Regions from separate parts of the Cellulosimicrobium sp. I38E genome, predicted to be linked through region 2. Evidence: riboswitches for the same ligand, from Rfam matches in the RefSeq annotation. Region 2 holds a riboswitch; the other holds the start of a gene.
What was found. A riboswitch is a leader RNA that binds a small molecule or an ion and turns the genes downstream of it on or off. The one in region 2 is predicted to bind S-adenosylmethionine.
Positions count from the first base shown of each region.

Region 1: linked by a shared signal. The riboswitch ahead of A0J59_RS06275 (methylenetetrahydrofolate reductase) and the one ahead of A0J59_RS01975 (aminotransferase class V-fold PLP-dependent enzyme) in region 2 are both predicted to bind S-adenosylmethionine.

Region 1 is NZ_LUAZ01000017.1:227,718-238,535, forward strand. It holds gene A0J59_RS06265 (hypothetical protein) at 28-291, opposite strand; gene A0J59_RS06270 (alpha/beta fold hydrolase) at 338-1,282, opposite strand; SAM riboswitch class I at 1,414-1,516, shown strand; gene A0J59_RS06275 (methylenetetrahydrofolate reductase) at 1,680-2,675, shown strand; gene metE (5-methyltetrahydropteroyltriglutamate--homocysteine S-methyltransferase) at 2,708-5,191, shown strand; gene A0J59_RS06285 (hypothetical protein) at 5,249-5,500, opposite strand; gene A0J59_RS06290 (DUF2630 family protein) at 5,555-5,803, opposite strand; gene A0J59_RS06295 (VOC family protein) at 5,895-6,293, shown strand; gene atpC (ATP synthase F1 subunit epsilon) at 6,297-6,611, opposite strand; gene A0J59_RS06305 (FBP domain-containing protein) at 7,291-7,797, shown strand; gene A0J59_RS06310 (efflux RND transporter permease subunit) at 7,831-10,116, opposite strand; gene A0J59_RS06315 (family 16 glycoside hydrolase) at 10,367-10,818, opposite strand, start outside.
Region 2 is NZ_LUAZ01000008.1:90,039-100,856, forward strand. It holds gene A0J59_RS01950 (MaoC/PaaZ C-terminal domain-containing protein) at 1-875, shown strand, start outside; gene A0J59_RS01955 (hypothetical protein) at 859-1,089, opposite strand; gene A0J59_RS01960 (GNAT family N-acetyltransferase) at 1,140-1,793, opposite strand; gene A0J59_RS01965 (CsbD family protein) at 1,886-2,059, shown strand; gene A0J59_RS01970 (GNAT family N-acetyltransferase) at 2,143-2,790, opposite strand; gene A0J59_RS01975 (aminotransferase class V-fold PLP-dependent enzyme) at 2,905-4,341, opposite strand; SAM riboswitch class IV at 4,377-4,492, opposite strand; gene A0J59_RS01980 (hypothetical protein) at 4,538-4,993, opposite strand; gene A0J59_RS01985 (rhodanese-like domain-containing protein) at 5,385-5,876, shown strand; gene A0J59_RS01990 (O-succinylhomoserine sulfhydrylase) at 5,873-7,123, shown strand; gene A0J59_RS01995 (class I SAM-dependent methyltransferase) at 7,271-7,993, shown strand; gene A0J59_RS02000 (hypothetical protein) at 8,018-8,503, opposite strand; gene recC (exodeoxyribonuclease V subunit gamma) at 8,695-10,818, shown strand, end outside.

The sequences.
Region 1 (10,818 bases), on a different contig from region 2:
ATCTGCAGCGCAGGAGCCCTGACCTGGTCAGATCCAGCGCGCGCCGATCTCGTCGTGGAGCTGCTGCGTCTTCTGCACGCGCAGCACGCCGTCCTCGACCGCAGTCTCCAGGCCGACCTCCCGCGCGATCGCGACGATCGCGTCGCGCTGCTCCGGGTGGTCGTCCGCGTCGCCGCCGTCCCAGAGCTCGAGCCACCGGTCGGTGGGGTCGTCGCTGCCGCAGTCGGCCCACACGCGGCAGATCCGATCGAGCTCGTCCTGCGTCATCGGGCGGGTCGGGGTCGCGTACATGGCGGGCTCCTGTGCTCGCTCGGTGTCGGTGAGAGGTCGGCTCACCCTAGTCCCGGGCCGGCGCCTCCGGCGCATCGGTTCGCGCCGACCTGGCTGCCCACCGTGCGGTGGACCCCGCCCGGTCGAGCGCGTCGTCGACGAAGGCGGCGAGGAGTGCGGCGACCTCGCTCGCGTGCGTCTCGAGCAGGAAGTGACCGGCGTCGTAGACGTGCACGGCGAGGGTCTCCATGACCTCGTGGTAGGCGACGACCTCGCGGATGTCGAAGAACGTGTCGAAGCGGCCCCAGAGGACCATGCACGGGGGCTGGTGGCGCCGGTGGTAGGCGGCGATCGCGGGGAAGCGTGCGACGTGCGACCGGTAGTCGGTGAAGAGCCGGAACTGCAGGTCGGTCATGCCCGGGCGCGACAGCCGCCCCCAGTCGAGGTGCCACGACTCGGGCGGATGAAGCTCCTGGACGCTCGGAGGCGACCCGGCGAGGTACTGGTCCCGGGTCCCTTCGAAGGTCAGCCAGTCCGGGAGCGCCGCCCGGTTCTCCGGGGTCGGGTCGGCCCAGAAACGCCGGGCCGTGTCCCAGGTGTCCCCGAGGCCCGCGTCGTGGGCGTTGCCGTTCTGCACGACCAGTCCCAGCACGTGGCCGGGGTCGCGCATCGCCAGCGAGTACCCGACGGGAGTGCCGAAGTCGGTGACGTAGAGGACGTAGCGCTCGATCCCCAGGCTCGTGACCAGCGCCTCGATCACGTCCGTCAGGCGCTCGAACGTGTACTCCTCGGGCGGGAGGGCGTCGGAGAAGCCGAAGCCGGGAAGGTCGGGGGCGACGACGTACGCGTGGTCGGCGAGCACCGGCATCACGTCCCGGAACGAGTGGGACGAGGCGGGGAAGCCGTGCAGGAGCAGCACCGCGGTCGACGAGGGCACCCCGGCCTCGCGGTAGTGGATACCTACCCCGTCGACCTCTCGGGAGCGGTGCCGCGGCTTGGACGAGTGCTTCATCGGATCCTCCTGAGCGCTCCGAGCGACAGGTCGTGACCGTCCGCCCATCATAGGAAGGAGGCCTCGACCGGGCGGGCGTCTCAGCAGGCGAGCACCCTCGACCGCATGGCGGATGCGCCGTAGGATCGTGCCAACCATCCAGAGCGGTCGAGAGTCCTGGCTCGACGACACCGCAGCAACCCGCCGACGGAAGCCTCCCGAGGACAAAGGTGCTAACGCCAGGGTCGATGGAGCGACTAATGGTCTCAGAGGCATCCTTCGCGCACCGTCCGGGCAGCACGTGCCCGACGGCGGTCGCGCACGCACGCACCCCGGTCGGAGCGACGTCGTGAGCGTCGCGGACGCCGTCGGGCAGGCCCACGGCGGGGCCGCACGCCCCACGGTCTCGTTCGAGCTCATGCCCCCGCGGCGCCCGGACGCGGCGCCGAAGTTCTGGGAGACGGCGCGGCGTCTCGTCGCGACCCACCCCGACTTCGTCTCGGTGACGTACGGCGCGGCCGGGACCGACCGCGCGACCGCGCGCCAGGTCGTCGGCCGCCTGCTCCAGGGCACGCCCGTGCTGCCGATCGCGCACCTCACGTGCGTCGGGGCGTCGCGCGAGGACGTGGAGGAGGTCATCTCCGACTTCCTCGACGAGGGCGTGCGCAGCTTCCTCGCGCTGCGCGGCGACCCGCCGCGCGACCAGCCGGACTGGCAGCCCGCGCCCGACGGCGTGCGGTCGTCGACCGAGCTCGTCGCGCTCCTGCGCGAGGTCGAGGCGTCGCGCTGCGCGTCCGACCCGGCCGCGGCGCTGCGCGGCGCGGCCCGCCCGCTGACGATCGCCGTCGCGACGTTCTGCGACGGCAACCCCGCCGCCGGCACGACGCGCGCCCAGGAGGTGCGCCGCCTGTGGCAGAAGCAGCAGGCCGGCGCGAGCTTCGCGATCACGCAGCTCTTCTACGACGCGTCGTCGTACACCGACTTCGTCGCCGAGGCCCGCGCGGCCGGCGTGACGATCCCCATCCTCGCCGGGCTGCTGCCCACGACGGAGCCTGCGCGGCTCCGTCGCGTCGAGGAGCTCACGGGCGTGCGCGCGCCTCAGCACCTGCTGGACGCGCTCGACGCCCTGCCCGACCCGGAGGCGCAGCACGCCTACGGGATCGCGTACACCGTGGACCTCGCGCAGCGCGTCCTCGACGCGGGCACGCCCGGTCTGCACGTGTACACGTTCAACAAGCACCGCGCCGCTCTTGACCTGCTCGAGGGTGTCCACCTCGGCGGCGGGTCGGCCGGGACGGGAGGCAGCACCAGCGCTGCCGCCGCCCCGCTCGTCCCGGACCTGGCCAGCGGGCCGTGGGTCACCGGCACCTCCCTGCCCACGACGAGCGCCGCCACGCACGGCACGCCCGTCTGACCGGTCCTCCGGACCAGCAAGAGGTTTCGATCATGGCCACTTCCGTACCCTCCCCTACCCAGAACCCGGTCAGCTTCCCCGCCGGCACCGTGCTCGGCTACCCGCGCATCGGGCGCCGCCGCGAGCTCAAGAAGGCCGTCGAGGCGTTTTGGGCCGGCAAGACGTCGGTCGACGAGCTCGAGGCCACGGCCCGCGAGCTGCGCCTCGCGACCGTCCGCCGGCTCGTCGACCTCGGCCTCGGCGCCGACGACGCGTCCGTCCCCGGCTCGTTCTCCTACTACGACCAGGTGCTCGACGTCGCGGCCTCCCTCGGGGCGGTCCCGTCGCGGTTCGCGTCGCTCACCGACGACGCCGGCCGCCTCGACCTCGCGGGCTACTTCACCGTGGCGCGCGGCCAGGGCGACGACGCGCCGCTCGAGATGACCAAGTGGTTCGACACGAACTACCACTACCTCGTGCCCGAGATCGGCCCGGACACCCCGATCCGGTTCGTCGACGACCGCGTCGTGCGCGAGTTCGTCGAGGCCAAGGAGGCGGGCGTCGTGACGCGGCCCGTCGTCGTCGGGCCCGTGACGTTCCTCGCGCTGTCCAAGGCCGCCGACGACGCGCCCGCCGGGTACTCGCCGCTCGACCGCCTGGACGACGTCGTCGCCGCCTACGCCGACCTGCTGCGTGCGCTCGCCGCCGCGGGGGCACCCTGGGTCCAGCTCGACGAGCCGATCCTCGTCACCGACTCGGTCGACGTGCCGTTCACGGAGCTCGCGGCAGCGGTGGAGTCGGCCTACCGCACCCTCGCGACCGACCTCCGCCCCGTGCCGAACCCGGGGTCGCTCCCCACGGAGACCTCCGGGTCGGGAGCGATCCCGGGTTCGACGCAGGACGCGCGGCCCGCGATCCTCGTCGCGACGCCGTTCGGCGGGTTGGAGACGCCGGTCGACGCCGACGGCGGGACCCACGACTTCCTGGCGACGCTCGCGGGCACGGACGTCGAAGCGATCGCGATCGACGCCGTCCGGGCAGACCTTCCGGGCTCGCTCTACGACGACCTCGTGTCGAAGACGCTCGTCGTCGGGGCGATCGACGGGCACAACATCTGGCGTGCCGACCTGTCCACGAAGCTCGACGTGCTCGATGCCGCACGCGACCTCGGTGCAGGCGCGGTCGCCGTCGGCACGTCGACGTCGCTGCTGCACGTGCCGCACGACGTGGAGGACGAGACGTTCGCCGAGCCCGGCACGGCGTCGGGCACGACGCTCGACCCGCGCCTGCGCGACTGGCTCGCGTTCGCGGACCAGAAGGTCGGCGAGGTCGCGACGCTCGCCCGCGCGCTGACCGAGGGTCGCGACGCCGTCGCGGAGGAGATCGAGGCGTCCCGCGCAGCGGTGGCGTCGCGCGCGGAGGCGAGCGGCGTCGTCGTGCCCGCGGTGCGCGAGCGCGCCGCCGCGCTGACGGACGCGGACTTCGCGCGCGGCGACTACGCCGAGCGCGCCGCGGCCCAGCAGGAGCGCCTGAACCTGCCGCCGCTGCCGACGACGACCATCGGGTCGTTCCCGCAGACCCCCGAGATCCGCCGCGCCCGCGCGCAGTGGACCAAGGGCGACCTCTCCGACGCCGACTACACGGTCGCGATGCGCGAGGAGATCGCGCGCGTCGTCGCGCTCCAGGAGGAGCTCGGCCTCGACGTGCTCGTGCACGGCGAGCCGGAGCGCAACGACATGGTGCAGTACTTCGCGGAGCACCTCGACGGGTTCGCCGTCACCGCGAACGGCTGGGTGCAGTCGTACGGGTCGCGCTGCGTGCGGCCGCCGATCCTGTGGGGCGACGTGACGCGCCCGGCGCCGATCACGGTCGAGTGGTCGTCGTACACGGCGTCGCTCACCGAGAAGCCGGTCAAGGGCATGCTCACCGGGCCGGTGACGATCCTCGCGTGGTCGTTCGTGCGCGACGACCAGCCGCTCGGCGACACCGCGAACCAGGTCGGCCTCGCGCTGCGCGACGAGATCGCGGACCTGGAGGCGGCCGGCATCGGGATCGTCCAGGTCGACGAGCCCGCGCTGCGCGAGCTCCTGCCGCTGCGCAAGGCCGACCAGCCGGCGTACCTCGACTGGTCGGTGGGGTCGTTCCGGCTCGCGACGTCGGGCGTGGAGGCGGCGACGCAGATCCACACGCACCTGTGCTACTCGGAGTTCGGCGAGGTCATCGGCGCGATCGACGGCCTCGACGCCGACGTGACGTCGGTCGAGGCGGCACGCTCGCGCATGGAGATCGTGCCCGAGCTGCGCGACGCCGGGTACGCGCGCGGCATCGGGCCGGGCGTCTACGACATCCACAGCCCGCGCGTCCCCTCGACGGAGGAGGTCACCGAGCTGCTGGAGCTCGCGGTGAAGTCGATCGACCCGAAGGTCGTGTGGGTCAACCCCGACTGCGGGCTGAAGACCCGCCGCTACGAGGAGACCGTGCCGTCGCTCGAGCACCTCGTCGCGGCCGCACAGGCGGTCCGGGCGACGCTCGGCTGACCCCGGACACGCCGGAGGCCGGGTTCCCGTCGGAACCCGGCCTCCGCGTCGCGTCGGTCAGCGCTCGGTCGTGCCCGTCCCCGCCATCGGGAGGGCGAACGCGAGCGTCGCGGCGAGGAGACCGCCGACGAAGAGCCACACGCCGCCGTCGACGCCGGACATGCCCGACCCCATGAGGACCAGACCCCCGACGAACAGGGCGAACGAGACGACGAACCGCGCCAGCGCGCCCGCGTGCCCGGGGATGTCGCGGCCTTCCGTCCCGGTGGGGAGGGGGCTGTCGGCCGCCTGCTCGCTGGTCGTGGTCATGGCGTTCTCCTTCTGAGGTCGGTGCGTGGGGCCGGACGTCGTCGTCGGCGACGATCAGTCCAGGTAGTTCTCCACCGTACCGGGGTCGCGCACGGTCGCCGCATCCGGGTCGCTCCCGAACTCGCGCGCGGCGTCGCGCTGGCGCAGCAGGTCCCAGCACTGGTCGAGCTCGACCTCGATCGCGTGCAGCCGCTCGTGCTCCTGCCTCCCGGTGATCTCCCCCTGCGCGAGCTGCTCGCGGAGCTCGCGCTCCTGCGCCACGAGGTCGCTGATCGTCCTGCGGATGCCGCCGTCGGTCGCCATGCGGTCCACGGTATGCCCGACGGCGCACGTGCGCCCGCGAGGTCGGGCGCCGCGCGGGCGTGGCGTCGGCGGCACGGCCTAGGCTCGCCGCATGACGACGACGATCGGCCGCACGGTCCTGCTCTGCCGTGACCTCGACGCGAGCGCCGCGTTCTGGGCGGACGGGTTCGGGTTCGGGACGCTGTTCCGCGGCGAGACCGAGGGGTTCCCGCTGCTGCACGTCGGCCCCGGCCGCGTCGACGAGCCCGGGCTGTGGCTCGTCCCGCTCCCCGACGGCGGCGCGCCCCTCGTGCGCCACGGGCTGCCGAACCTCGTGCTCTACGTCGACGACCTCGACGCGACCCTCGCGCGGCTCGCCGCCGCAGGGGTCGAGCCGTTCGTCGGCCCCGACGCCGACACCGAGTCCGGGGACCGGTTCGCACACGTCAACGATCCCGACGGGCACCGGGTCGTCGTCGTGCAGCTCGGTCCGGTGAGCGACCCCGCGTAGGGGCTACCGGGCCTGCACCCACGTCGCGTCGTCGGCGAGGATCGTCACCTCGTCGTCGTCGACCACGAGGAAGCCGCCGCCGATGCGCAGCTCCGCCGTCGGGCGGTCGGGCGTGCGCAGCCGCACGCGCCCGGCCTTCAAGGTCGCCGCGACGGGCTGGTGCCGCGCGAGGATCCCGAGCGTGCCGGACACCGACGGCACCGTGACGCTGCGCGCCGGGCCTGACCAGAACACCCCGGACGGCACCACCACCTCGACGGACACCAGGCGCTCCCCCACGGGTGCGGCGGTCTCGGACGGTGACGGCGCGACGGGCACGGAGGATCCTCCTCGACGACGGGTGGCGGAGCCTCCGAGTCTCGCGCCCGAGCGCGCTTCGGACCCGCCGTCTTTCGTCCCTTCCCCGTCGCCGGAGGTCACCGAGCACGACCACGTGCCGAGCTCGGGGTCGCTCCCCACGCAGGGCGCATCCTGGGGAGGAACCCCGGTTTGGGCGGCCGGACGTCCCCGCGCGACCGGAATCACGTTGACGGCGGCGGTGTGCGAGGCGCACCATCGAGGGTGACGGTTGCCGAGGGCAGCCGTTCGTCGTGCCGGACGGCACGACCACGGATCAGGTCGCGCCGGACGGCGCGCCGCACGGGACGAGGAGACGCGGATGCACGGCACCGCAGGCTGCGGGGTGGCCATGACGGCCTGCTCGGGCGCCCTCCCCTCCCGCACCGTCACCCGCTGAGCCCTTCAGCCGGACGCCGACCCGGCGCCCCGCCCCGTCGAGCGCTGGGCATTCGTCGTCATCTCCCCGACGACCGACGACCCGCGCTCAGCAGGTCTTGGCGACGGCGGTCGCGGGCACGCCGTCATCCCCACCCTCCCCGCTCGGCCGAGCGGCGCCGTCGTGCGCCATGGCGACCCTGCGTCGTCGTGAGCCGACCTCCTGCGCCGCGGCACGCCGTCGGGCAGGGTGGGACCGTACCGACACGGAAGCCCTGAACCCATGATTCCCCTGACCGAGAAGCAGATCCGCGCGTCGTTCGTCAACGCGTCCAAGCGCGAGGCCGCGCAGGCGACCCTCCCCGAGCTCGACTCGCTCGACTGGGACCGCCTCGACTACCTCGGGTGGCGCGACCGCAAGGCGCCGCTGCTGGCGTACGCCGTCGTCGTGGTCGAAGGCGAGCCCCGCGGCGTCCTGCTGCGCTCCACCGACGCCAAGACGGGCGGCATGCGCAAGCGTGCCGTCTGCGCGTGGTGCGAGGACGTCGTCGTGACGGACGACGTCAGCCTCTACGTCGCGCGGCGCGCCGGCGCCGCCGGGCGCCGCGGCAACACCGTCGGCACCCTCATCTGCACGCAGTTCCTGTGCTCGCAGAACGTGCGCCGCGCCCCGACCCGCACCGAGATCGGCGACGACGAGTCGATGCGCGAGCTGTTCGTCGAGCTCCGCGTCGACGGCCTCCGCGAACGCTCCGCCCGCTTCGTCACCGAGGTCATGCGCGACGCCTGACGCACCACGGCTCTACCTCGGCCCACCAGGGCTCTACCTCGGCGGAGCGGAGGGCGAGCTGGACGCCGAGGGCGAGGGCGGAGCGGGGGTGTGACGGGTCGTGGCGGGTCTGGCGGGAGCCGCGAGGGACGAGCGGCGGATGGAGGACCCGTCGCGCCCCCGCGGAGCCTTCGCCCGGACGGAACCCTCGGAACCGTCCCGCCACCACGGCCACCAGTTCCAGCGCCCGAGGAGCGTCATCGTCGCGGGGAGCAGGAGCCCGCGCACGACGGTCACGTCGAGCAGGACGGCGACGGCCATGCCGACGCCGACCTCCTTCATCGCGACGAGCTCGCCCGCCGCGAAGCCGAGGAACACGATGCCGATGGCGACGGCCGCCGTCGTGACGACCGGGCCGGTCGCGGTGATGCCGCGGAGCACGGCCCGGTCGTTGGCGGCGCGCGGGTCCTCCCCGGGCGTGCGGGCGCGCCACTCCTCGGCCGTGCGCGCGAGGAGGAACACCTCGTAGTCGGTGGACAGGCCGAACACGAGCATGCCGATGAGCAGGGGCGTCGTGACGTCGAGCGCGCCCCAAGGCTCGAACCCGAGCAGCGAGGCGCCGACGCCGTGCTGGAACACGGAGACGAGCACGCCGAGCGTCGCAGCGAGCGTGAGCAGGTTGAGCACGAGCGCCTTGAGCGGCACGACGAGCGAGCCGGTGAGCAGGAAGAGGAGCGCGAACGTCGCGAGCACGACGACACCAGCGGCGAGCGGGAGGCGCTGCGCGAGGTGCTCCTGGGTGTCGACGACCTCGGCGGCCGGGCCGGCGACGTGCACGTCGAGGTCGCCGGTATCGATCGCGCGGATCGCGCGCAGGAGGTCCTGGGCCTCGGCGGCGGTCGCGTCGCCGCCCTCACCGACGTCGGGGGTGACGTCGACGACGAGGACCTCGGGCGGGTAGTCGGTGTCCTGCATCGCGTCCTCGACGCCGGGCAGGGCCGCGACGCGGTCGAGGTAGGCGGACGCCGCCTCGTCGCCGCGGGGTGCCTCGACGAGCACGGTGATCGGGGTGACGCCGAGGTCGGCGAAGCGCGAGGTGGACGCGTCGGCGGCGAGCCGCGCCTCGGCGTCGGCGGGCAGGGAGTGGACCTCGGAGCTGCCGAGCGTCATCGAGCCGAGCGGCACGGCGAGCGCGAGGAGGAGGGCCGTCGCGCCGAGCGTGACGAGCACGGCGTGCCGCTGCGCGGTGCGGGTGAGGCGGCCGAGCGTGCCGGCGCCGCCGCGCCCCGTCCACGGGTGGGACCACGTCCGCGCGCCCGGCGCGGGGATGGCGCGGTGCCACGTGGCGACGAGCGCGGGCACGAGCGTGAGCCCGGCGGCTGTCGCGACGAGCACGACGACGGCGCCGCCGACGGCCATGCCGGAGAGCAGCGAGTCGCCGAGCAGGAGCAGGCCGGTGAGGGCGATCGCGACGGCGAGCCCCGAGGCGAGCACGGCGCGCCCGGCCGTCGCGAGCGTGCGCCCGACGAGCTCGTCGAGCGGAAGCCCCGGGTTCTCGGCGCGCTCCTCGCGGAAGCGCGCGAGCACGAGCAGGGAGTAGTCGACGGTGAGGCCGAGGCCGAGCAGCGTCACGACGTTCACGGCGAACTCGTTGACGGGCACGATCCCCAGCAGGCCGCTGAGCACGAGCAGCGCGACCGCGATCGCGGCGAGTGCGGACAGCAACGGCACCAGGCCCGCGCGCAGGCCACCGAGGACGACGACGAGCACGACCAGCAGGACGGCGATCGCCACGCCCTCGCCCACGGCGGCGTCGGTGATCGCCTGGTCGACGAACGCCTCCTCGGCGAGCAGCGCCCCGCCGACGAGGACCTCGGGGGTGTCTATGGTGTGGAGCGCGTCGGCGACCTGGTGCGCGAGGGCCAGCGCCTCGTCGTCGGACAGCGCGGGGTCGAGCTCGACGACGACCAGCGAGCCCTGGCCGTCGTCGGCGATGAGGCCGCCGCCCGTGTAGGCGTCGAACAGCTCGACGACGCCCGGCATCGCGCGGATGCCGTGCATGACCTCGCTCGCCTGGGCGATCAGCTCCGTGGAGAAGTAGTCGCGCCCCGAGAGGACGGCGACGACGGTCTCGCCCTCGGGCTCGAGCTCGTCGAGGCGCTCCGCGGCGAGCGCGGAGGCACTGCCGGGCGGGGCGGGCTCGACGTCGGTGGTCTTGTCGAAGACGGCGCCGCCGAGCACCGCGCCGAGGACGAGGAGGACGGCCCAGACGCCGAGGACGACGGCGCGACGGTGCGCGGCGAACCGTCCGGTCCGGTGCAGGAGGCGTCCGAGCGCCATGGGCTGTCCTCCTCGTCGAGGAACGTCGTGCGGGAGTCGTGCGAGGCCCCGCGGGAGCGAGGACGTGAGGTGAGCACCCTACGCGAGGGTGGGAGCGCCGTCGGACCACGCTCCGCCCGTGCGGGGGGCGCCTCGGGGAACCGAGGTGGAGAAGGGATGAGACGGGACGGGCGGGGACGGCTCGTGCTGCCGCCCCCGCCCGGTCCGTCCCGGGGCGGGCGACTCACGCCGCCCGCCCCGGGGTCTCAGCTCAGCCGCAGGACGCGGCCTCGTAGGCGACGTCCGCCTGGAACGTCAGGTCGCCGCCCGTCGCGGACACCTGGGCGGTGCCCGCCTCGACCGAGGTCGAGCGCGTCGCGAACGACTGGTACGCGGAGGCCCCCGGCTGGACGCCGGTCACCGTCTTCGTCCCGAACGGCGTCGTCAGCGTGATGTCGGCCGGCACCGTGTCGTCGTTCGTGGCACGGACCGCGACGTAGACCTTGCCCGCCATGCAGCGGGTCTGGACCGTCGTCGAGATCGCGAGCTCCTCGACCGGCTCGTCGGTCAGCGCCTTGAACCGGATGTTCCGGTAGTTGACCATCTCGCCGCTGCCGTGGTTCTGGATGCCGACGAAGCTGTTCACGAGCCGGGCCGGGTCGGTGCTCGTGAAGTCGTTGACGAGCACGTCGTTGAGGTAGATGCGGATGCGGTCTCCCTCGA
Region 2 (10,818 bases):
CGCCCGGCCACATGGGCAGCGCCGCGCACCTCGCACGGTACGCGCGGCTCGTGGGCGAGGCCCCGTCGGAGGTCCTGCCCGCCGGGTACCTGCACGTGCTCGGCTTCCCCCTCGCGACGGCCGTCATGGTCCGGACCGACTTCCCGCTGCCGCTGCTCGGCATGGTGCACCTCGCGAACTCGGTGTCCGTGCTGCGTCCGGTGCGGCTCGGGGACACGCTCGAGGTGCGCGCCTGGGCAGAGCGGCTGCGTCCGCACCGGCGCGGGGTCCAGGTGGACCTGGTCACGGAGGTCGCCGTCGAGCGCACCGACGAGGAGCGCGCGTCCGGGAGCGGGCTGTCAGCGACGACGCTCGCCTACCGGGGCGTCTCGACGTACCTCGCGAAGGGCGTCACGCTCCCGGGCGGCCCGGTGGACGAGGACGCCACCGCGGCGTCGGGCACCGAGGCGTTCGTCCCCCCGCTCCCGACGGCGCGCTGGTCGCTCGGCGCGGGGTCCGGTCGCGCGTACGCGGCCGTCTCCGGCGACCGGAACCCCATCCACACGTCGGGGCTCGGCGCCAAGGCGTTCGGGTTCCCGCGCGCCATCGCGCACGGGATGTACACCGCCGCGCGGGCGCTCGCCGAGGCGGGGCCACGCCGTGGCGACACGTACGACTGGACCGTCACGTTCGCAAAGCCGGTCCTGCTGCCGAGCACGGTCGACGTGGCGCTGCGCCCCGCGGGCGACGTTCCTGCCGCGGTGCGGGACGCCGTCGGACAGGTCGCCCCGGCCGAGCCCGACGGCGCGGGCGACCCGACGACGGGCGTCGTCTACCAGGCGTGGGACGGCAAGGGCCGGTTGCACCTCGCGGGTCGGGTCACGCCTCGCTCCTGACGAGTCGCGTCGCCGCCCGGGCCGATCGGCGCGCCTGCCGGACGGCCCGGGCGTGGTCACGCACGTCGCGCCCCAGCGCGGCGCACACCGACGTGACGTCGACGGCGGCCGCGAACAGCGACCCGAGAACGGGTGCGGCCCAGTACGGGCTCGCGACGGGGAGCAGCATCGTGATCCACGCGACGGCACCGAGGTCGGGCGGTTCGTGGTGCATGGCGTGCGGCCCCTTCGTCGACGCCCTCGACGCTCGGGGCGTGTCGCACGCTAGCGGCGCACGGGCCTCCCCGAACCGTTGTCCACAGTCTCCGTCGGCGCGGAGCCCACGAGCGCGTCGAGGCGCGCGAGCAGGCCGTCGCGGACGGTCGCCCACTCGTCGAGCAGGATCGAGAAGTAGGCGGTGTCCTGGCGCGACCCGTCGGGTGCGACGCGGTGGCTGCGCAGCACGCCCTCGGGCACGGCACCCAGGCGCCGGATCGCGCCGATGGAGCGGCTGTTGCGGGCGTCCGCCCGCAACGCGACGCGCGCGACGCCGAGGTCCTCGAACGCGTGCCGCAGCAGCAGGTACTTGCACGCCGGGTTCGTCACGCCGCCCCACCACTCGCGCGCGTAGAACGTCGAGCCCAGCTCGACCCTGCCCTGCGACGGCACCCACTCGTAGAGCGACGTCGAGCCGCGGACGACCTCCGCGCCGTCGGACGCGTCACCGGACCCCGCGCCGACGACGGCGAACGCGAGCCGACCGGGGGCGGCGACGGCGTCGCGGACGTAGCCGCTCATCGCGTCGGTCCCAGCGGGCACGCGGCTCGACATGCCGGCCCAGATGCCGTCGTCGACGAGCGCGCCGAGCGCGGGGGCGTGGCTCTCGTCGAGCGGGACGAGGCGGACGCCGAAGCCTTCGAGAGTGGTGTCGTGCTGCACCCGCACATCCCACCACACGCCGGGTGCCCGACCGCGTGCGAGTGACCCGGCACGTGCCTACGGTCGAGCACGTACCGACGAGAGGAGCACTCATGGGACTCGGAGACAAGGCCAAGCACGCCGCCGAGGAGGCGGGTGGCAAGCTCAAGGAAGGCGCGGGCAAGCTCACGGACAACGAGCGGCTCGAGGCCGAGGGCAAGAAGGACCAGGCCAAGGCCGACGTGAAGCAGGCGGGCGACGACGTCAAGGACGCGTTCGACCGCTAGTCACCGCCCCTGATCTGCTCGCGAGGGCTCCGCTGCGGCGGGGCCCTCGCGGCGTTCTCGGGGTCTGCTCGCGGACCGCCCGATCACGACGCCGCGAGCGGCAGGTCCACCCGCGGCAGCGGTTGCGCCAGCACGGGCACGACGCGCGGGGCGTTGATCCGCTCCAGCAGTCCGACCTCGACGGTGGGCCACTCGGGCGCGAGGATCGAGAACATCACGGAGTCGGCGCGCGTCCCGTCGGGGGCGGTGCGGTGGCCGCGCATGACGCCCTCCTCGTACGCCCCGAGCCGGCGCATGGCCCCGAGCGAGCGCGTGTTGCGCGTGTCGACGCGGAACCCGACGCGGTGCACGTCCCACGTCTCGAAGGCGTGCCGCAGCAGCAGCCACTTGGTCACGGGGTTGACGAGGCTCCCCCACGTGGAGCGGGCGTAGAACGTCCGGCCGACCTCGACCCGGCGGTCGACGAGCGACAGGTCGCGGAACGCCGTGCTGCCGAGGACGTCACCGGGGGCGCCGTCGAGTCCGGCGGCGCGCACGACGAAGCCCGTCAGGTCGGGCGCGGCGCGTGTCGCGGCCACCAGCTCGGCCATCCCCGCGACCCCGAAGGGCATGGGGATGCTCATGCCTGACCACATCGCCTCGTCGACGAGGCCGGCCAGTGTCTCAGCGTGCTCCAGGGCCAGCGGTTCCAGGCGGAAACCGTGCCCCGAGAGGACGACGTCGTGCAGCACAGCGCATATCAGAGCACACGCGGACGACGCCGCCAAGAGGGTTCGTCGACGTCGTGGACAACGCTCGTCGACGGCTCGGTGAACGGCGGTCCCGGCGGTCCCGCCGGCGCCGGGTCAGACGGCGGGGCCGCACCCCGCGGCGTCGGCGAGGAAGCCCGCCGCGGCGGTCGCGAAGAGGCCTTCGAGACCCGAGCCCACGGGCACCGGGCGCGGGTCGTCGGCCACGGCCCAGCAGCCGTCGACGACCTCGTAGCGCGTCGCGGGGCCCTGCTCCACGTACGACCGCACGGCCTCGACGAGCCGGACGACGTCCGCCCCCGTCGTCCCGACGCCCACCGAGGCGCGGATCGCGCCCGCGTCGTAGCCGAGGCGCGCGAGCAGCGGGTGCGCGCAGAACCGGCCGTCGCGCACCCCGATGCCGTGCTCGGCCGAGAGGTAGGCGGCGACGAGGCCCGGGTCGTGGCCCTCGACGGCGAACGTCACGACGCCGACCGGGTCGACGGCGTCGTCCCACACGCGCACGACCCGGACGCCCGGGACGGCCTCCAGGCCCGCGACGAGGGCCGCGCGGAGCGCCGCCTCGTGCGCGTGCAGGTCGGCCGGGTCGAGCGCGGCGAGCGCGTCGCACGCCGCCGCGAGCGCCGCGGCACCCACGACGTTGGGCGACCCGGCCTCGTGGCGCGCGGGCGCCGTCTGCCACTGCGTCCCCGTGACGGCGACCTGGCGCACCGCGCCGCCGCCGGCGAGGTACGGCGTGCCCGCGTCGAGCCAGTCGCGACGACCCACGAGCGCACCCGCGCCGAACGGCGCGTACGTCTTGTGCCCGGAGAACGCGACGTAGTCGACGTCCGAGTCGGCGAGCGAGAAGCCGCGGTGCGGGACGAGCTGGGCGCCGTCGAGGACGACGCGCGCCCCGGCGTCGTGCGCGATCCGCACGACGTCCGCGACGGGCAGCGACTCGCCCGTGACGTTCGACGCGCCGGTCACGGCGACCAGGGCGTACGGGAAGCGCGCGAGCTCGGTGCGCAGGCCGGACAGCGTCTCCGCGACGGACGCGCCGCCGGCGAGGACCGTCGCACCGCCCGCGCGCTGCCACGGCAGCAGGTTCGCGTGGTGCTCGACGTCGAGGACGAGCACGCGCCCGGGAGTCCCGTCCGCGTTCGCCGGGACGCAGCCCGCGAGCAGGTTGAGCGAGTCGGTGGTGTTGCGCGTGACGACCGTGACGTCGTCCTCGCGGGCGCCGACGAACGCGCCGATCGTGCGTCGCGACGCCTCGTAGAGCGCGGTGGAGACCTGCGACAGGTACCCCGCGCCGCGGTGCACGCTCGCGTAGAGCGGCAGCACCTCGGTCACGCGGTCCGCGACGGAGCGCAGGGCCGGGGCCGAGGCCGCGACGTCGAGGTTCGCGTAGGGGACGCTACGGCCGTCGACGAGCGGGACGAGCGTGTCCGCGCCGACGACGGGCAGCAGGGCGGGCGCGTCGGCGACCGCCGCGAGGTCGGGGGCCTCCGAGACCTCGGTCGGACACGAGACGTCGGCGAGAGCAGTCATGGCACAGTCCTCCGAGGGCGGTCCGGGGACGGTGATCCCCGCGCTTGCCGCGCGCCGGTCGGCGTACGGCCTGGTCGTCACCCGGGGCACCCCGCCGCGAGAGGAGGGTTGCCGGCCAGCAAACCGGGGTTTCACGCTGGCACTCATGACCTGCGTCCCAGGATGTGCGCGCGGGACGCGCCGTGTCAACCGGTGGTCAGGGCGTCTCGGATGGCGGGACACAGTCCACGGGCACCTCGAGGCGCCACCCCGACTCGTCGACCTCGAACGCGTCGAGCACCTCGCCGGTGCGGGCGTCGAGCACGACGACGGAGTCGGCAGGCCACTCCGCGGGCTCTCCGAGCATGCCGTTCGGGACGCCCTGGAGCCTCGTACCGTTCACGAACGCCTCGAGCGGCTGCGCCGACCGCGTGCTCACCAGGACCACCTCGGGGTGGGCGACGGCGAACGCGTCGCAGGCGGCGCCGTCGCCGTCGCCGCTCCACCACCCCTCGTAGCCGCCGACGGTGAGCTCCGCGAGGTCTATCGGCTCGCCCACGGTCGCCACGTCGGCGGGTGCCGACCGGGGCGAGAGCGGCGCCGGGGAGCCGACGTCCGGCTCGACCAGGACGATGCGCGCACTCCCGGCCGGGTCGAGGGCGTCGTCCTCCACGGGACGGACGCTCGCCACGCGCGGCGGCGGCTCCTCATCGCCGGTCGCTACCCACAGCCAGGCGCCCGCGGCGACGACGCCCGCCACCACGACCGCACCCAGCACCCGTCGCCGGCTGGTCCACATTCGGTTCCCCTGCCCGTCGCCCTGCCCGCCGGGACCCCCGCCCGGCCGCGCGGCCACGCTAGCGCGACCGTCCGACGTCGGGCACCCCGCCCACGGGCCGCTCGGCGAGACGGGCGTTCCGCGCGTCGGACGGGTGGCGTACGATCCCGAGCAACCATCCGGAGCGGCCGAGTGACGTGGCACGTCGACGCCGCAGCAACCCCCCGGTCCGTCGCGAGACGGCCGGGCGCAGGGTGCTACTGCCACGATCGATGGAGGAGGACTCATGAGCGACCAGTCCCAGCAGCAGTCGGCATCCCGGCCGGCGCCGCCCGACGCGCGACCCGCCGTCGGCTACGCCGGCGACCTCACCCCCCAGCAGGCGTGGGACCTGCTGACGAGCGACGAGCGCGCCGTCCTCGTGGACGTCCGCACCGAGGGCGAGTGGCGCACCATCGGCGTGCCCGACGCCTCGGACCTCGCCCGCGACGTCGTGTTCGACGAGTGGGTGACCCCGGCCGGGCCCAACCCGCGCTTCCTGGACCAGCTCGTCGAGGCCGGGCTCGCCCCCGGCGACGAGCGTCCCGTCGTGTTCCTGTGCCGCTCGGGCCAGCGCTCGATCGGCGCCGCGCGCGCGGCCACGGCCGCCGGGCTCGGGCCGTCGTACAACGTGCTCGAGGGCTTCGAGGGCGCCCAGGGCTTCTCCGGTCTGCGCGACGTCGAGGGCTGGAAGGTCCGCGGCCTGCCCACCACGACCTACGACGAGACCGCCCGGTGAGCGCCGCGCAGCCCGGGAGCGTGCCCGGCGGCTCCGGCCGTAAGCCCCTGCCCGCGAGCGCTCGCCCCGCGACGCTCGCCGTGCGCGGCGGGCACCACCGCACGGAGTTCCAGGAGACGTCCGAGGCGCTGTTCCTCACGCAGGGCTACACGTACGACCGCGCCGCCGACGCCGAGGCCGCGTTCAAGGGCGAGCTCGACCGGTTCGTCTACTCGCGCTACGGCAACCCGACCGTGCACGCGTTCGAGGAGCGCCTGCGCCTGCTCGAGGGCGCCGAGGCGTGCTACGCGACGGCGTCCGGCATGTCCGCGGTGTTCACGTCGCTCGCCGCGCTCGTGGGTTCCGGGTCGCGGATCGTCGCGGCGCGCGCGCTGTTCGGGTCGAGCATCGTCATCTTCGACGAGATCTTCGCCAAGTGGGGCGTGCGGACGGACTACGTCGACGGGCACGTGCTCTCCCAGTGGGAGGAGGCGCTCTCGACGCCCGCGGACGTCGTGTTCTTCGAGACGCCGTCCAACCCCATGCAGGACATCGTCGACGCGCGGCGCGTGAGCGAGCTCGCGCACGCCGCGGGCGCGGTCGTCGTCCTCGACAACGTGTTCGCGACGCCGCTGCTCCAGAAGCCGCTCGAGCTCGGGGCGGACGTCGTCGTGTACTCGGCGACCAAGCACATCGACGGCCAGGGTCGCGTGCTCGGCGGCGCGATCCTCGGGACCGAGGAGTACGTCACCGGGCCCGTGCAGACGTTCATCCGCAACACGGGGCCTTCGCTCTCGGCGTTCAACGCGTGGGTCCTGCTCAAGGGCCTCGAGACGCTGCCCGCGCGCGTCGCCGCGCAGAACGCCGCCGCGGCGCAGGTCGCCGAGGCGCTCGAGCAGCTCCCCGGCATCGGCCGTGTGCGGTACCCGTTCCTCGCGTCGCACCCGCAGCGCGAGCTCGCGCAGTCGCAGCAGAGCGGCGGCGGGACGGTCGTGACGTTCGACCTCGCCGTCCCCGAGGGCACCGACCCCGAGACGGCGAAGAAGCGCGCGTTCACGTTCCTCGACGCGCTCCAGGTCGTCGACATCTCCAACAACCTCGGGGACGCCAAGTCGCTCGTCACCCACCCGGCCACCACGACGCACCGCAAGCTCGGCCCCGAGGGCCGGGCCGCCGTCGGGATCGCGGAGACGACCGTGCGCCTGTCCGTGGGCCTCGAGGACCCGCTCGACGTCATCGAGGACGTGGAGCAGGCGCTGAACGCCTGACCCCTTCCCGCCGAACATGCGGTGGTGGCCCGTCCCGGCGTCGGGACGGGCCACGACCACGTGGGCAGCGGGCAGCGGGTGCATCGTCGACACGGGGCGCTCGGCAAAGGCGTGGACCGGCTGCGCCGACCCTCGTAGCGTCGGAGGGTGCCCGACGCGATCTTCGACGACCCCCGCCTCGCCGCTCTCTACGACCCGCTCGACCCCGACCGCAGCGACCTCGACGCCTACGTCGCGATCGTAGACGAGCTCGGTGCGCGCCGTGTGCTCGACGTCGGGTGCGGCACCGGGACGTTCGCGTGCCTCGTGGCGCAGCGCGGGCTCGACGTGGTCGGCGTGGACCCGGCGGACGCGTCGCTCGACGTCGCCCGCACGAAGCCGGGCGCCGAGCGCGTGCGCTGGCTGCACGGCGACGCGACGGCGCTCCCCCCGCTCCAGGTCGACCTCGCGACGATGACGGCGAACGTCGCGCAGGTGTTCCTCACCGACGACGCGTGGACCGCGACGCTGCGGGGCGTCCACGACGTGCTCGCGCCGGGCGGATGGCTGGTGCTCGAGACCCGTGTCCCCGCCCGCCGGGCCTGGGAGGGGTGGGTCCGCGAGGTGACGACCACGCGCGTGGAGGTGCCCGACGTCGGCCCGGTCGAGTCGTGGACCGACCTCACCGACGTGTCGCTCCCCTTCGTGTCCTTCCACGACACGACCGTGCTGCCCGACGGCACCACGCTCCACTCCGACTCGACGCTGCGCTTCCGGGAGCGCGACGAGGTCGAGACGTCGCTCGTGGCGTGCGGGTTCGAGGTCGTGGACGTCCGGGACGCGCCCGACCGTCCGGGTCGCGAGTGGGTCTTCGTCGCACGGCGCGGCTGAGCGCGCGAAGCGCTCCCACGCACGTCAGCCGCGACGGTCGCCCAGCACGACGACATCCTCCGGGCGCCCGCCCGACCGTGCGACGTGCGACCGGACCGCGTCCAGCTCGTCCGGCAGCAGGAGGAAGGTCACCGACGTCCCGGTGTCGTTCACGTCCCAGAGCAGCGTCCAGTGCTCGTCGAAGCCCGAGCCGCAGATCGTGGAGGGGGCGACGGCGAGGGCGAGGTCGAGCTGGCGGTCGTCGCGAGGGTCGAGCTCGAGCGAGATCGGGGGCTCCCAGCCGAAACGCCGGGCGAGACGTCCGCGTCGTGCACGGCGCAGCTCGTCCAAGGCGTGCACCGCGTCCGTCGCGTCCGGTGGCCACGGTTCGTCGGAGTACACGTCGACCTGGAGCCGTGCCACCCGGTCGCGCAGCGCCAGGAGCGCGCCGCGGCACGCGGCCGCCACGGTGCCCGGCGCGGCGCCGTCGGCGATCGTGCACAGCACGGCCGTCGTCCTCCGCTGCCGCATCAGGCCTCCCTCGGGTGCCGGTTCCGCCGGGGCATGCGCGCACGTGCGGTGCGGACACCGTAGTCCCCGGCGACCTGTGGACGGCGGTTCGACGGTGTGGGACGCACCTCGTAGATTCCTCGTAGCGCTCGGCCGACCGGCAGGGCGCGACGACCGGTCCGCCACCACCGACAGGGGTCCTCTTGCTGCACGTGCACCGCTCCGAGCGTGCCGAGGCGCTCGTGGCGCCGCTCGCCGCCGTGCTCGCGGAGGCGCCGGAGGACCCGTTCACGCCGGACGTCGTCGCGGTCCCGACGCGAGGGGTCGAGCGGTGGCTCGCGCAGCGGCTGTCGCACCACCTGGGCGCGGGCGAGACGTCGGGCATCTGCGCGAACGTCGACTTCCGCGGGCCGCGCCGACTCGTGGAGCAGGTCGTCGCGGACCTCACCGACCTCGACCCCGACGACGACCCGTGGCGGCCCGAGCGTCTCGCGTGGTCCGTGCTCGAGGTGCTCGACGCGCACCTCGCCGAGCCGTGGGCGGCGCCGCTCGCGCGGTACGTCGGCAACCCGGGCGACGAGGTGCGCCGGGGGCGTCGGCTCACGCTCGCGCGGCGGCTCGCGGACCTCCTGGTCGACTACGCGCGCCAGCGGCCCGAGGTCGTGCTCGCGTGGTCGGCCGCGTCCCCGGTCACGGGCACCGCCGCCGCCCCGGACGACCTCGCCTGGCAGCCCGAGCTGTGGCGCCGCCTGGTGGAGCGCGTCCCGGCGACGGACCCGGCGCGGCGCGTCACGGAGGCGGTCACGGCGCTGCGCGCGGACCCGGCGGCCGTCGACCTGCCGCCGCGGCTGTCGGTGTTCGGGCCCACGCGGATCCCGGAGGACGAGCTCCGGGTCCTGCGCGCGCTCGCCGAGCACCGCGACGTCCACCTGTGGCTCGTGCACCCCTCGCCAGCGCTGTGGGCGACGGTCGCCGCATCCGACGACGGCGACCCCGCCAGGGGCGGCGCGGACCCGGGCGCCGACCGCGCGGGTGCGCCCGTCCGGCGTCGAGCGGACCTGCCGACGTTCGCGCGGCACCCGTTCCTCGCGTCCACCGGCCGGGACGCGGTCGAGCTGCAGCTCCGGCTCGCCGCGGGCGAGGCTCGTGAGACCCACCACGAGGCGGCGCCCCCGCCGCCGACCCTGCTCGGCGCGCTGCAGTCCGCGCTGCGGGCCGACGACCCGGACGGCGCGCACGTGCTGGACCCGGCGGACCGGTCCGTGCAGGTGCTCGCGTGCCACGGCCGGGCGCGGCAGGTCGAGGTGCTGCGGGAGACGCTCGTCGGGCTGTTCTCCGCCGACCCGACGCTCCAGGCGCGCGACGTCATCGTGCTGTGCCCCGACGTCGAGACGTTCGCCCCGCTCGTCACGGCGACGTTCGGAGCGGTCCCCGAGCTCGGCGAGGACGCGCACCCCGGCCAGCGTCTGCGGGTCAGCCTCGCCGACCGCGGCGCCGGGACGACCAACCCCGTGCTCGCGCTGCTCGCCACGCTGCTGCGCCTCGCCGACGGCCGCGTCACGGCGTCGGAGGTGCTCGACCTCGCCGCGAGCGCGCCGGTGCGCCGCCGGTTCCGGTTCTCCGACGACGACGTGGACCGCCTGCGCCAGTGGGCCGTCGAGGCGGGCGTGCACTGGGGCGAGGACGGCGAGCGGCGCGCGCGGTTCGGGATCGACGGGCACGTGCGGCAGGGCACGTGGGACGCGGCGCTCGACCGCCTCCTGCTCGGCGCGGCGATGGCCGACGAGGACGCGCGGTTCGTCGGGCCGGCGCTGCCGCTCGACGACGTCGGCTCGACCGACGTGGACCTCGCGGGCCGCCTCGCGGAGCTCGTCGCGCGCCTGACGGAGACGCTGCGCGCGCTCGACGGGGTGCACCCGCTCGCGCACTGGCTCGACGCGCTCGACCGCGCGCTCACGCTGCTCGCCGAGGCCCCGCCCACGGAGGCGTGGCAGATCGGCGCCGCACGCCGCGTGCTGGGCGACGTCCGCGCGGCGGGCGCGGCGCACGGCGGGGTCGCGCTGCGGCTCGCGGACGTGCGTGCGCTGCTCGACGACCGTCTCGCGGGTCGCCCGACCCGCGCCGGGTTCCGCACGGGCGCGCTCACCGTGTGCTCGCTCGAGCCGATGCGCTCCGTGCCGCACCGGGTGGTGTGCCTCCTGGGGCTCGACGACGGCGTGTTCCCCCGCACCGCCGCGCCCGCGGGCGACGACCTGCTCGCCCGGCACCCCGAGATCGGCGAGCGCGACGCGCGCAGCGAGGACCGGCAGATCTTCCTCGACGCCGTCGCCGCGGCG